DNA from 3 places in the Planococcus sp. ANT_H30 genome. Region 3 is predicted to be linked to each of the others. Evidence: predicted binding sites of a transcription regulator. Region 3 holds the regulator's gene; each other region holds the start of a gene.
What was found. The regulator Rex, encoded in region 3, represses fermentation and respiration genes when NADH is low (regulators of the CRP and FNR family bind a similar motif). The targets are predictions, from matches to a motif close to TTGTGAAATATTTCACAA.
Positions count from the first base shown of each region.

Region 1 (3,246 bases), on a different contig from region 3:
TTAGAAAACCTATAACTGCTTACCTAGAAAATGTTTTGTCGATCTTTACAGAAAGTCCAGAAAGGCTGAATCTCATGAAACGTGCACGTATTATATACAATCCAACTTCCGGCCGTGAGTTGTTCCGAAAACACCTGCCTGAAGTTTTAGAAAAAATGGAAAAAGCGGGCTACGAAACATCTTGTCACGCGACAACTTGTGAAGGCGATGCCATTCAAGCCGCAGCTTTTGCTGTGGAGCGGAAGTTTGATTTAGTAATTGCTGTGGGTGGAGACGGTACGTTAAACGAAGTTGTTTCAGGAATCGCTCCTTTTGAAAATCGTCCCAAAGTGGGTCTTATTCCAATGGGAACGACCAATGACTTTGCTCGCGCTGTTCATATTCCACGCGATATAACAAAAGCTGTTGATATTATTCTTAAAGGTGATTCAATTCCTGTGGATATTGGGTTAATGAATGGTGATCGGTATTTTATTAACATTGCAGGGGGCGGCAGGCTGACGGAGCTAACGTATGAAGTTCCAAGCAAGTTAAAAACAGTTCTCGGTCAAATGGCTTATTATTTAAAAGGCATCGAGATGCTGCCTTCGATTCGATCTTCACGTGTTCGGATTGAATACGATGGTCAAGTTTTTGATGACAGTGCCATGATGTTTTTGATCGGATTGACTAATTCGGTTGGAGGATTTGAAAAATTAGCGCCTGATGCTAGTATTAACGACGGGAAGTTTACGTTATTAATTTTAAAAGAGCTCAATATGGCTGAGTTTATCCGTGTTGCCTCTTTAGCTCTTCGGGGTGAACATTTATCGGACTCTCATGTAATTTATGCTAAAGCCAGCAAAATTACAGTAACGACAGAAGAACGAGTATTACTCAATTTAGATGGAGAGTATGGTGGGTTACTGCCAGCTGTATTCGAAAACTTAGCTAGTCATATTGAGATGTATGTACCGATTGATTCATTGAACGAAAAAGACCGTAAATAAAAATAAGTCGTCCGGTAAGTCTCTAAAATAAAACAGACGGTGGAAAAAGAGTTCTTTTTCCACCGTCTGTTTTTTTTGGATTGCTGCCAAGAATATAGAACTCGGTGTGCATTTTTAGAAGCAAAAGAGGCCGTACTCAAAAAGTCATTGTTCATGACTTTTTGGGACAGCCCCGTTTGCTAGTTACTATTTTGCGACATTCTAAAGTAGTTCGATTGCTTTGTCTTGTTCTGCTGCAAGCTGCGGCAGACTTTTAATCGATTCCCAGCGGAATAACAACGTCATGCCGTTATCACGGCCCTGGCTTTTAATCATGTGTTCAAAAAATTCAATAGGTTCTCCGGTATATTCAAATTGAAAAATATTCCGTTCGTATGCCTTATCCTGATGTTCAGGATAATACGTATACTTGTGGATTTTCCCTACAAAGTCAAGAACTTCACGTGGCAAACCTGTTTCTTCTTTTACTTCTCGGTATAATGCATCGATCAATAGTTCGCCGTCTTCGATTGTGCCACCTGGAACTTGCAGGCCAACTTCTGGTTCTCCTTTGTATTCGAATACAAGCAATTCACGATTTTCATCATCGCCTCTTGTGATATAAGCAAATACTTTCCGTTTTGTTCTCATGATGAATCACCCTTTTTCTTTGTTCTTTATAGAATACTAAAAATTGAGAAAAATTTCAATTCTTTTTACTTCGTTTTTGTCACAGCTTATTCAAAGTTGGTTGTGATACCAAGGCTTAGGAAGAGTTTTGGCAAGTGCGTTTGATGTACAATAGGAACTAAGGGAACAGTAAATTACATGTTTGAAAAAAGGAGACGAGTAGATTGGAATTCCAAGATCCAGCTTTTCTGAGTCGTATTCTAACGCTTTTGACTTTATCATTCCATATTCTCTACGCAACAATCGGCGTAGGGGTACCACTCATGATTATGATCGCCCAGTGGGTGGGGATTAAGAAAAAAGATGAACATTATATTTTGATGGCTCGCCGTTGGGCAAGAGGCTTTGTTATAACCGTAGCTGTAGGAGTTGTAACCGGTACGGCGATCGGCTTGCAGTTATCGCTGTTGTGGCCGAATTTTATGCAATTAGCAGGGAACGTCATTGCGTTGCCATTGTTTATGGAAGTTTTTGCGTTTTTCTTCGAGGCAATTTTCCTCGGGATTTACCTTTATACATGGGATCGCTTTGAAGATCAGCGGAAGCATTTCCTGCTACTGATTCCGGTTGCACTGGGTGCAGCCGCATCGTCCGTTTTTATCACCATTGTCAACGCCTTTATGAACCAACCACAGGGCTTTGAAATACTAAATGGTGAAATGGTTAACGTCAGCCCGCTACTGGCGATGTTTAGTCCTGCAGTACCGACAAAAGTAGCGCACGTTATGGCGACAGCTTTCATGACCAGCGCATTTTTACTGGCTTCTATTGCGGCTTTCCGAATGTTACGTGGCTCTACGCATATTTATCACAAAAAAGCTTTGTTCTTGACGATGAAGTTAGCATTGGTATTTTCTGTCGCTACGGCTTTAATTGGTGATTTTTCTGGTAAGTATTTGGCAGAGTATCAGCCGGAAAAATTGGCAGCTGCTGAGTGGCATTTTGAAACCGAAGAAGATGCTGGTTTGGTCATGTTTGGAGTTTTAGATGGTGAAGAAGTGAAGTACGCCATTAAGATTCCATATGCTTTAAGCATACTGGCGCACAGTAATCCATTTGCTGAAGTAACAGGTCTTAATGAGTTCCCAGAGGACGAAATTCCACCATTATGGATCCACTATCTTTTTGATACGATGGTCACTATTGGGATGTGGCTAGCCTTCTTCTCCTTTGTCTATGTTGTGGCGGCTTGGCGTAACTGGTCGTTTATACGGACAAAATGGTTCCGTTGGCTAACAGTAGCAGGAGGTCCTTTGGCACTCGTGGCTATTGAAGCAGGATGGTGGTTTACAGAAGTAGGACGCCAGCCTTGGATTCTTCGAGGTCATATGAAGATTGATGAAGCGGCAACTACTAGTGGTCATGTGGACTTGATGATTGTTTTGTTTGCTGGCTTGTATTTGATTCTAGGAATCGGGACGGTTGTTGTTCTTTCGAGAATGTATAGACGCAACCCCGTTGAAAAAGAATTAGCAGCACGTGAAAATGGCAAAGGCGGTGAAGAAGAATGACTCTAGAAATTATTGGGATTTCTGTTTTATGGTTGTTTCTGTTTCTATACGTCATCGTGGCGTCGATTGACTTCGGC
Region 1 is NZ_VOBJ01000011.1:55,454-58,699, reverse strand. Features, by position in the region: gene FQ085_RS16470 (diacylglycerol kinase) at 75-989, shown strand; gene FQ085_RS16465 (NUDIX hydrolase) at 1,191-1,619, opposite strand; gene FQ085_RS16460 (cytochrome ubiquinol oxidase subunit I) at 1,823-3,169, shown strand; gene FQ085_RS16455 (cytochrome d ubiquinol oxidase subunit II) at 3,166-3,246, shown strand, end outside.
Region 1: the regulator Rex is predicted to act here: its motif matches at 1,663-1,680, upstream of FQ085_RS16460 (cytochrome ubiquinol oxidase subunit I).

Region 2 (3,246 bases), on a different contig from region 3:
CTGAAAACAAAAAAGAAGAAACCATTTATATTACAGGAAATACAGCGATTGATGCACTTCAAACAACGGTGCGTGAAACGTATTCGCATCCAATTTTGGAGAAAATCGGTACGGATCGTATGATTCTTTTGACGGCACATCGTCGTGAAAATTTAGGCCAACCGATGCGCAATATGTTCCGTGCCATCAAACGTTTGATCGAAGAGCATGACGATATTCAAGTAGTTTACCCGGTGCATATGAATCCGGCAGTACGTGAAGTAGCAGATGAGGTATTGGGTCGCGATCCGCGTATCCATTTGATCGAACCGTTGGAAGTTTTGGATTTTCACAACTTTGCAGCACGTTCGTTCTTTATCCTGACTGACTCTGGTGGCATTCAAGAAGAGGCGCCATCACTAGGTAAGCCGGTATTGGTCCTGCGTGATACGACTGAACGCCCTGAAGGTATTAGTGCGGGAACGCTTAAGCTTGCGGGAACGGACGAAGAAACAATTTACGGAATGGCCAAAGAATTGCTGACGGATGAAGCGGCTTATAAAGCAATGTCGCAAGCATCTAATCCATATGGAGACGGTAAAGCATCTGCTCGGATTGTAGAAGCATTGCACACTTATTTCTCGAAGTTGTAAAAGAGTGAATCGCCGATTCCACTTTTCGTGTTGTCCAGTTGCATCGGCTAGCTCCTCGGGGTCTTAAGTCAGCCTGGCTGTGTGGCTGAAAAAACGCCACTTCGCCATTCTGCCTTAAGCCTGTCGGAGCTAAAATAGCCGATTCCACTTTTCGTGTTGTCCAGTTGCAAGTGCCCAGCTCTTCGGGATGTAAGCCACTCCGGCTGTGCGGCAAAGAACGCCGCTTCGCCAGATTGTCTTACACCTGTCAGAGCTAAACAAGCACTTTCACTTTTCGTGTTGTCCAGTTGCATCGGCTAGCTCCTCGGGGTCTTGAGTCAGCCTGGCTGTGTGGCTGAAAAAACGCCACTTCGCCATTCTGCCTTAAGCCTGTCGGAGCTAAAATAGCCGATTCCACTTTTCGTGTTGTCCAGTTGCAAGTGCCCAGCTCTTCGGGATGTAAGCCACTCTGGCTGTGCGGCAAAGAACGCCGCTTCGCCAGATTGTCTTACACCTGTCAGAGCTAAACAGGCACTTTCACTTTTCTAGTTAAAGTTTGTCGACAATATGTCAGAGGGAAATCGCTTGTGAAGTTTTTCACTTCTACTAATTGACATGATTTTACCCCTAATGTATGCTTACAAAGGGTATGCATGAGAAGGTTTTCTTACATAGAATATGTAATTTGGAAGCCTGATGCGACTACTCTTTTTGAGGGTGTAATGTCAAATCAACGAAGTTCGAGGGGGTTGTCATGCGCCCAACAAAAAGGCCCTTGCAAGCGATGGCAATTTACAGCGCCATCCTCTCACAACTTGTCGGGTCCGTACTCATCGGGGTGTTTACAGGTATGTGGCTCGATGAAAGGATCGGAACCGCCCCGTTTTTCATGATCATCTGCCTATTCATAGGCATTACTGCCGGTGTTTGGGCAATGCTTCAGACTGTCCGCAAATTCGAATCAGGAGACAAGTGAAAATGGATGGACTTAGGGAGATATATACAAGGCTGAAAAAGATGATCCTTTTCATCTTAGCGTTCTACGTTATTGGTTGGGGGTTTACCTCTTATCAAGAAGTGTTCGCAGGTCTCATCATCGGAACTTTGTTCGGCATTTACAACATGTGGATTCTCGTTCGTCGGATGGAGAAATTCGACCGAGCGGTGGCTGAAGGCTCGAAAGTTCGTTCGCTTGGAACGGCATTACGGTTTGCATCAGGTGTTGCAGCTGTGGCGATTGCCATTTTATTCGCAGAGCACATTCACTTGGTCAGTACAGTAATTGGGTTGATGGTCCCTTATGCTCTGTTATTAACAGAGCGGATTGTTTATCACGTGAAACACCATTAAGAATGTGGAAAGAGAGGTGAAACTATCGTGGAACATGGCGCTCCTATGCTCAAGGTGTTCGGGATCTGGTTCAACCTATCGAACGTTATGATGCTACTTGTAGCCGCTCTTATCGTCTTCCTAATTGCTTTTGTCGCTACACGGAATTTGCAACTCAAACCGACGGGTATGCAAAACTTCATGGAATGGATCATGGATTTCGTGAAAGGGATAATCAAAAGCAATATGGATTGGAAAGATGGTGGCCGATTCCATGTTCTTGGAATCACCCTGATTATGTTCATTTTTGTGTCGAACATGTTGGGTCTTCCATTTGCAATAGTTGTCAACGGAGATCTGTGGTGGAAATCACCAACAGCTGATCCGACGGTAGCAATGACACTAGCCGCAACGGTACTAGTTTTGAGCCATTTTTATGGGATCAAGCTAAAAGGACTAAAAGGATATGGCGGAAGCTATCTTAAGCCCATGCCATTCCTATTTCCTTTAAAGATTATTGAGGAATTCGCAAATACGCTGACACTCGGTCTGCGTCTTTACGGTAACATCTATGCGGGGGAAATCTTGTTAACTTTGTTAGCAGGCCTCGCATCAGCAAGTGCTTTCGGATTTGCAACAGCTATTTTACCAATGATGGCGTGGCAAGGGTTCTCGATCTTTATCGGGGCAATCCAATCATTTATTTTCGTTATGTTGACGATGGTCTATTTATCGCATAAAGTTGCCGACGACCATTGAGTATAAACTGCTCATCGAGCAAACAAAAAAACAACTATCCTGAGGAGGACACATTACAATGACAGGTTCATTAGGTTTATTAGCAGCAGCAATCGCAGTAGGTTTAGCAGCACTAGGCGCGGGTATCGGTAACGGTCTTATCGTTTCAAAAACAGTTGAAGGTATCGCTCGCCAGCCAGAAGCTCGTGGCGTATTACAAACAACTATGTTCATCGGTGTTGCATTGGTTGAGGCATTGCCAATCATCGCTGTAGTTATCGCGTTCATCGTTATGAACCAATAGTATTTTTATACAAAAAGTTAAATGGTGGGGATGCTTCGACATGGTTTTCGCCATTTAAACTTGTATGAACTAGTATTTTTCAGAAACACAACTTACGAAAATAAAAGATCTTACTATAGAAGAAATTGCATTTTAGGCTCTTGAAGGGAGTGAAACAATCGTGTTTTTTGATCACCTCGTACTCGGTGCAACCGGGGAGTTTTTGAATATTGGAGACATTCTCGCTACACTTGTGATCTTCATTTTACTAATGTTGCTATTGAA
Region 2 is NZ_VOBJ01000001.1:786,708-789,953, reverse strand. Features, by position in the region: gene wecB (non-hydrolyzing UDP-N-acetylglucosamine 2-epimerase) at 1-632, shown strand, start outside; gene FQ085_RS03680 (AtpZ/AtpI family protein) at 1,366-1,587, shown strand; gene FQ085_RS03675 (ATP synthase subunit I) at 1,590-1,961, shown strand; gene atpB (F0F1 ATP synthase subunit A) at 1,989-2,699, shown strand; gene atpE (F0F1 ATP synthase subunit C) at 2,758-2,982, shown strand; gene atpF (F0F1 ATP synthase subunit B) at 3,143-3,246, shown strand, end outside.
Region 2: the regulator Rex is predicted to act here: its motif matches at 1,197-1,214, upstream of FQ085_RS03680 (AtpZ/AtpI family protein).

Region 3 (3,246 bases):
TTTAGTTCTTTCATAATGGTTTTCAACAAAGTCGATTTGCCAACACCGTTTGGCCCAACGAGAGCTAGACTTTCTTGTCGGTATAACTTTAATGAAATATCACGAGAAACGGGTTTGTCGCCATAGCCAATTTCTAGCGATTGAACGTTTAAAACGTCGTTGCCGCTTTGTTTACTAATGGTAAAGCCGAAACTGGCTGATTTTTCGTTGCCGTCAGGAGCTTCCATCCAGTCGGTTTTTTGCAAAGTTTTTCTACGGCTTTGCGCCATTTTGGTTGTAGAAGCACGTGCCAAATTGCGCTGGACGTAATCTTCTAGCTTAGCTTTTTCGCCTTGTTGTTTTTCAAATTGCTTTTGGTCCAGTTCGTATTGCTTTGCTTTTTCGTCTAAGTAACGGCTGTAGTTGCCGGTATACTTTTTAACACGGTGGCGGGAAACTTCGTAAACAAGCGTCACGACTTGGTCAAGGAAATAACGGTCATGAGAAACAATTAATAACGCACCGGGATAGTTTTTCAAGTAATTTTCCAACCAGCTCAAGGTTTCGATATCCAAGTGGTTGGTCGGCTCATCGAGAATGAGCAGTTGTGGCTTACTGAGTAAATGCTTGGCTAACATCAATCGTGTTTTTTGGCCACCGGATAAAGAGGTTATTTTCTTGTCAAAGTCATCTTGATAAAATTTCATGCCGTGGAGAATCGCTCGTGTATCGGACTCGTATTGATAGCCACCCGCATCCTTGAAGTCATGCTGCAACAGGTCGTATTCTTTCATGACTTTATCGTTTTCTGTTGCGTTGTTGTAGACATCTGGATTGGCCATTTGTCCTTCAAGACGGCGAAGTGTGGCTTCTTGTTCACGAAAATGATGAAAAATCGTCATCATTTCATCCCAAACAGTGGCGTCGGATTCTAAATTGGTCTGTTGCTCTAAATAGCCAATCGTTAAATCCTTCGGCATGCTAATGTCGCCACTATCGTACGATATTTCACCCGCTATTATTTTCAATAAAGTCGATTTTCCTGCACCGTTGCGGCCTACTAATGCCACGCGGTCACGGTGTTGTACTTCTAATTTGACGCCTGAGAGAATCTCTTCTGCGCCAAATGATTTATGGACTTGGTTTACTTGTAAAACAATCATGTAGGTCACCTCTATTCTCTTTAAGTGTAGCTGATAGGGCAGTTGTTCGCAATTGCACAAGCCTTTACATATCAAGGCTCCTACTGTAAGATGAAAGCGATTTGACAACACCTCAGGAGGATGCGAAAGCGTATGTTACACGAGACATCTAAAATTCCGCAAGCCACAACCAAAAGGCTGCCGCTGTATTACCGTTTCCTTCAAAATTTTGCGAATGCCGGTCAAAAACGGATTTCCTCGCAGGAATTAAGCGAAGCGATGAAAATCGATTCTGCTACCATTCGACGCGATTTTTCCCATTTGGGTGCGCTTGGCAAAAAAGGCTATGGCTATGACGTTCAAGAGCTGTTGCTGTTTTTCCGTAAGACACTAGATCAAGACGAAGCTACTAATGTAGCTTTAATCGGTGTTGGAGGACTAGGCGGTGCATTTCTAAAATATAATTTCCATCGCAACCACAATACGAAAATCATTGTGGCGTTCGATTCGAACAGCCCGTTAGAAGGCGAAAAAATTAACGATATTGATACGTATCACCCGGACAAGATTGAAGAGAAAATCAAAGAGTACGGCGTGGAGCTAGTCATCTTGACGGTACCGTCAAGGTCGGCACAAGAAGTAACAGATCGCTTGGCAAAGACTGATATTAAAGGGATTTTGAACTTTACACCGGTACGAATTTCAGTGCCTGATCATATCCGTGTCCAAACCATCGATTTGTCAGTGGAATTGCAGACATTGATTTACCAAATCAAGCAACAATGACTTAAAAACTTCACATTTCTAGGCTCTTTCGAAATAGCCAAACCGGTTCGAATGATGTAAAATAGAGCCATAATACAGGAGGTGCAACGTATGCCAGGTCCAATGAGTATCATCATTATCGGTGTTGTTGCTTTACTTGTTTTCGGTCCGAAAAAGTTACCGGAACTTGGAAAAGCGTTTGGTTCGTCTTTGCGTGAGTTTAAAAATGCTACAAAAGGACTTGTAGACGATGACGACGATAAAGTAGAGTTGAAGAAGAAAGACGAGCAAAAGGAAATACGATAGGATGTTTGTCCGATGATTGAAAAAGACATGACGTTAATTGAACATATAGGAGAACTCAGAAAACGACTGACCATTCTAGTCGTTTTCTTTGTATTAGCGCTTATTATCAGTTTTTTTCTTGCCCAGCCGCTAATTCAGTATTTGCAGTATACAGAGGAAGCTAAAAATCTTACCTTGAATGCTTTCAAAATTACAGATCCATTGAAGATTTTTATGCAAGTGACGATGATCTTAGCCTTGATTATCACTTCGCCACTGATTATGTACCAGTTTTGGGCGTTTATTAGTCCTGGACTTCTCGATAAAGAGCGGAGAGCGACGTTAAGTTATATTCCGTTTTCGGTGCTGCTGTTTCTAGGGGGAATCGCTTTTGCGTATCTCATCCTATTCCCTTATGTCATTGGATTTATGCTGAGTATTTCTGATAACATGGATATTCAAGAAACGATCGGTATCAATGAATATTTTCAATTCTTGTTTCAAATCACGTTGCCGTTTGGCTTAATATTCCAGTTGCCGGTAGTGATGTTGTTTTTAACAAGGCTCGGGATTATTACGCCGATGCTCATGACAAAATACCGCAAGTATTCTTATCTTGGGTTAGTCATTATTGCCGCGTTTATTACGCCACCAGACATCGTCTCGCATATGATTGTGACATTGCCGCTAATCATACTGTATGAATTTAGTGTGCTCATTGCCAAAGTGGGTTATCGTAAATTCTTAAAAGCTGAGCAGCAGCAAGCGATTAAAGAACAACAAGAAAGCCTTCCACCGAAGTAAATCGGGGAAGGCTTTTTTTACTGCAGATTTTCCATTTGTTTTTGGAATTCTAAAATTTTATCCATATTGAGCTGGATAAGCATTACATAGCCGTTTAGACAAATGTGAGCAATGATCGGTGTGATGATGCTTTTCGTTTTTTGGTATAGAAATGCCAAGATCAAGCCGGTCGTGAAATACAGCAACAGGTGCGTAAAGTCAAAATGGATCAACGCAAATACTAGTGCACTGACAGCCGTTGCGAAAAAGAAATTGGTAGTCTGATTGAGAG
Region 3 is NZ_VOBJ01000009.1:130,158-133,403, reverse strand. Features, by position in the region: gene FQ085_RS15655 (ABC-F family ATP-binding cassette domain-containing protein) at 1-1,142, opposite strand, end outside; gene FQ085_RS15650 (redox-sensing transcriptional repressor Rex) at 1,275-1,907, shown strand; gene FQ085_RS15645 (twin-arginine translocase TatA/TatE family subunit) at 1,998-2,192, shown strand; gene tatC (twin-arginine translocase subunit TatC) at 2,205-2,975, shown strand; gene FQ085_RS15635 (CPBP family intramembrane glutamic endopeptidase) at 2,993-3,246, opposite strand, start outside.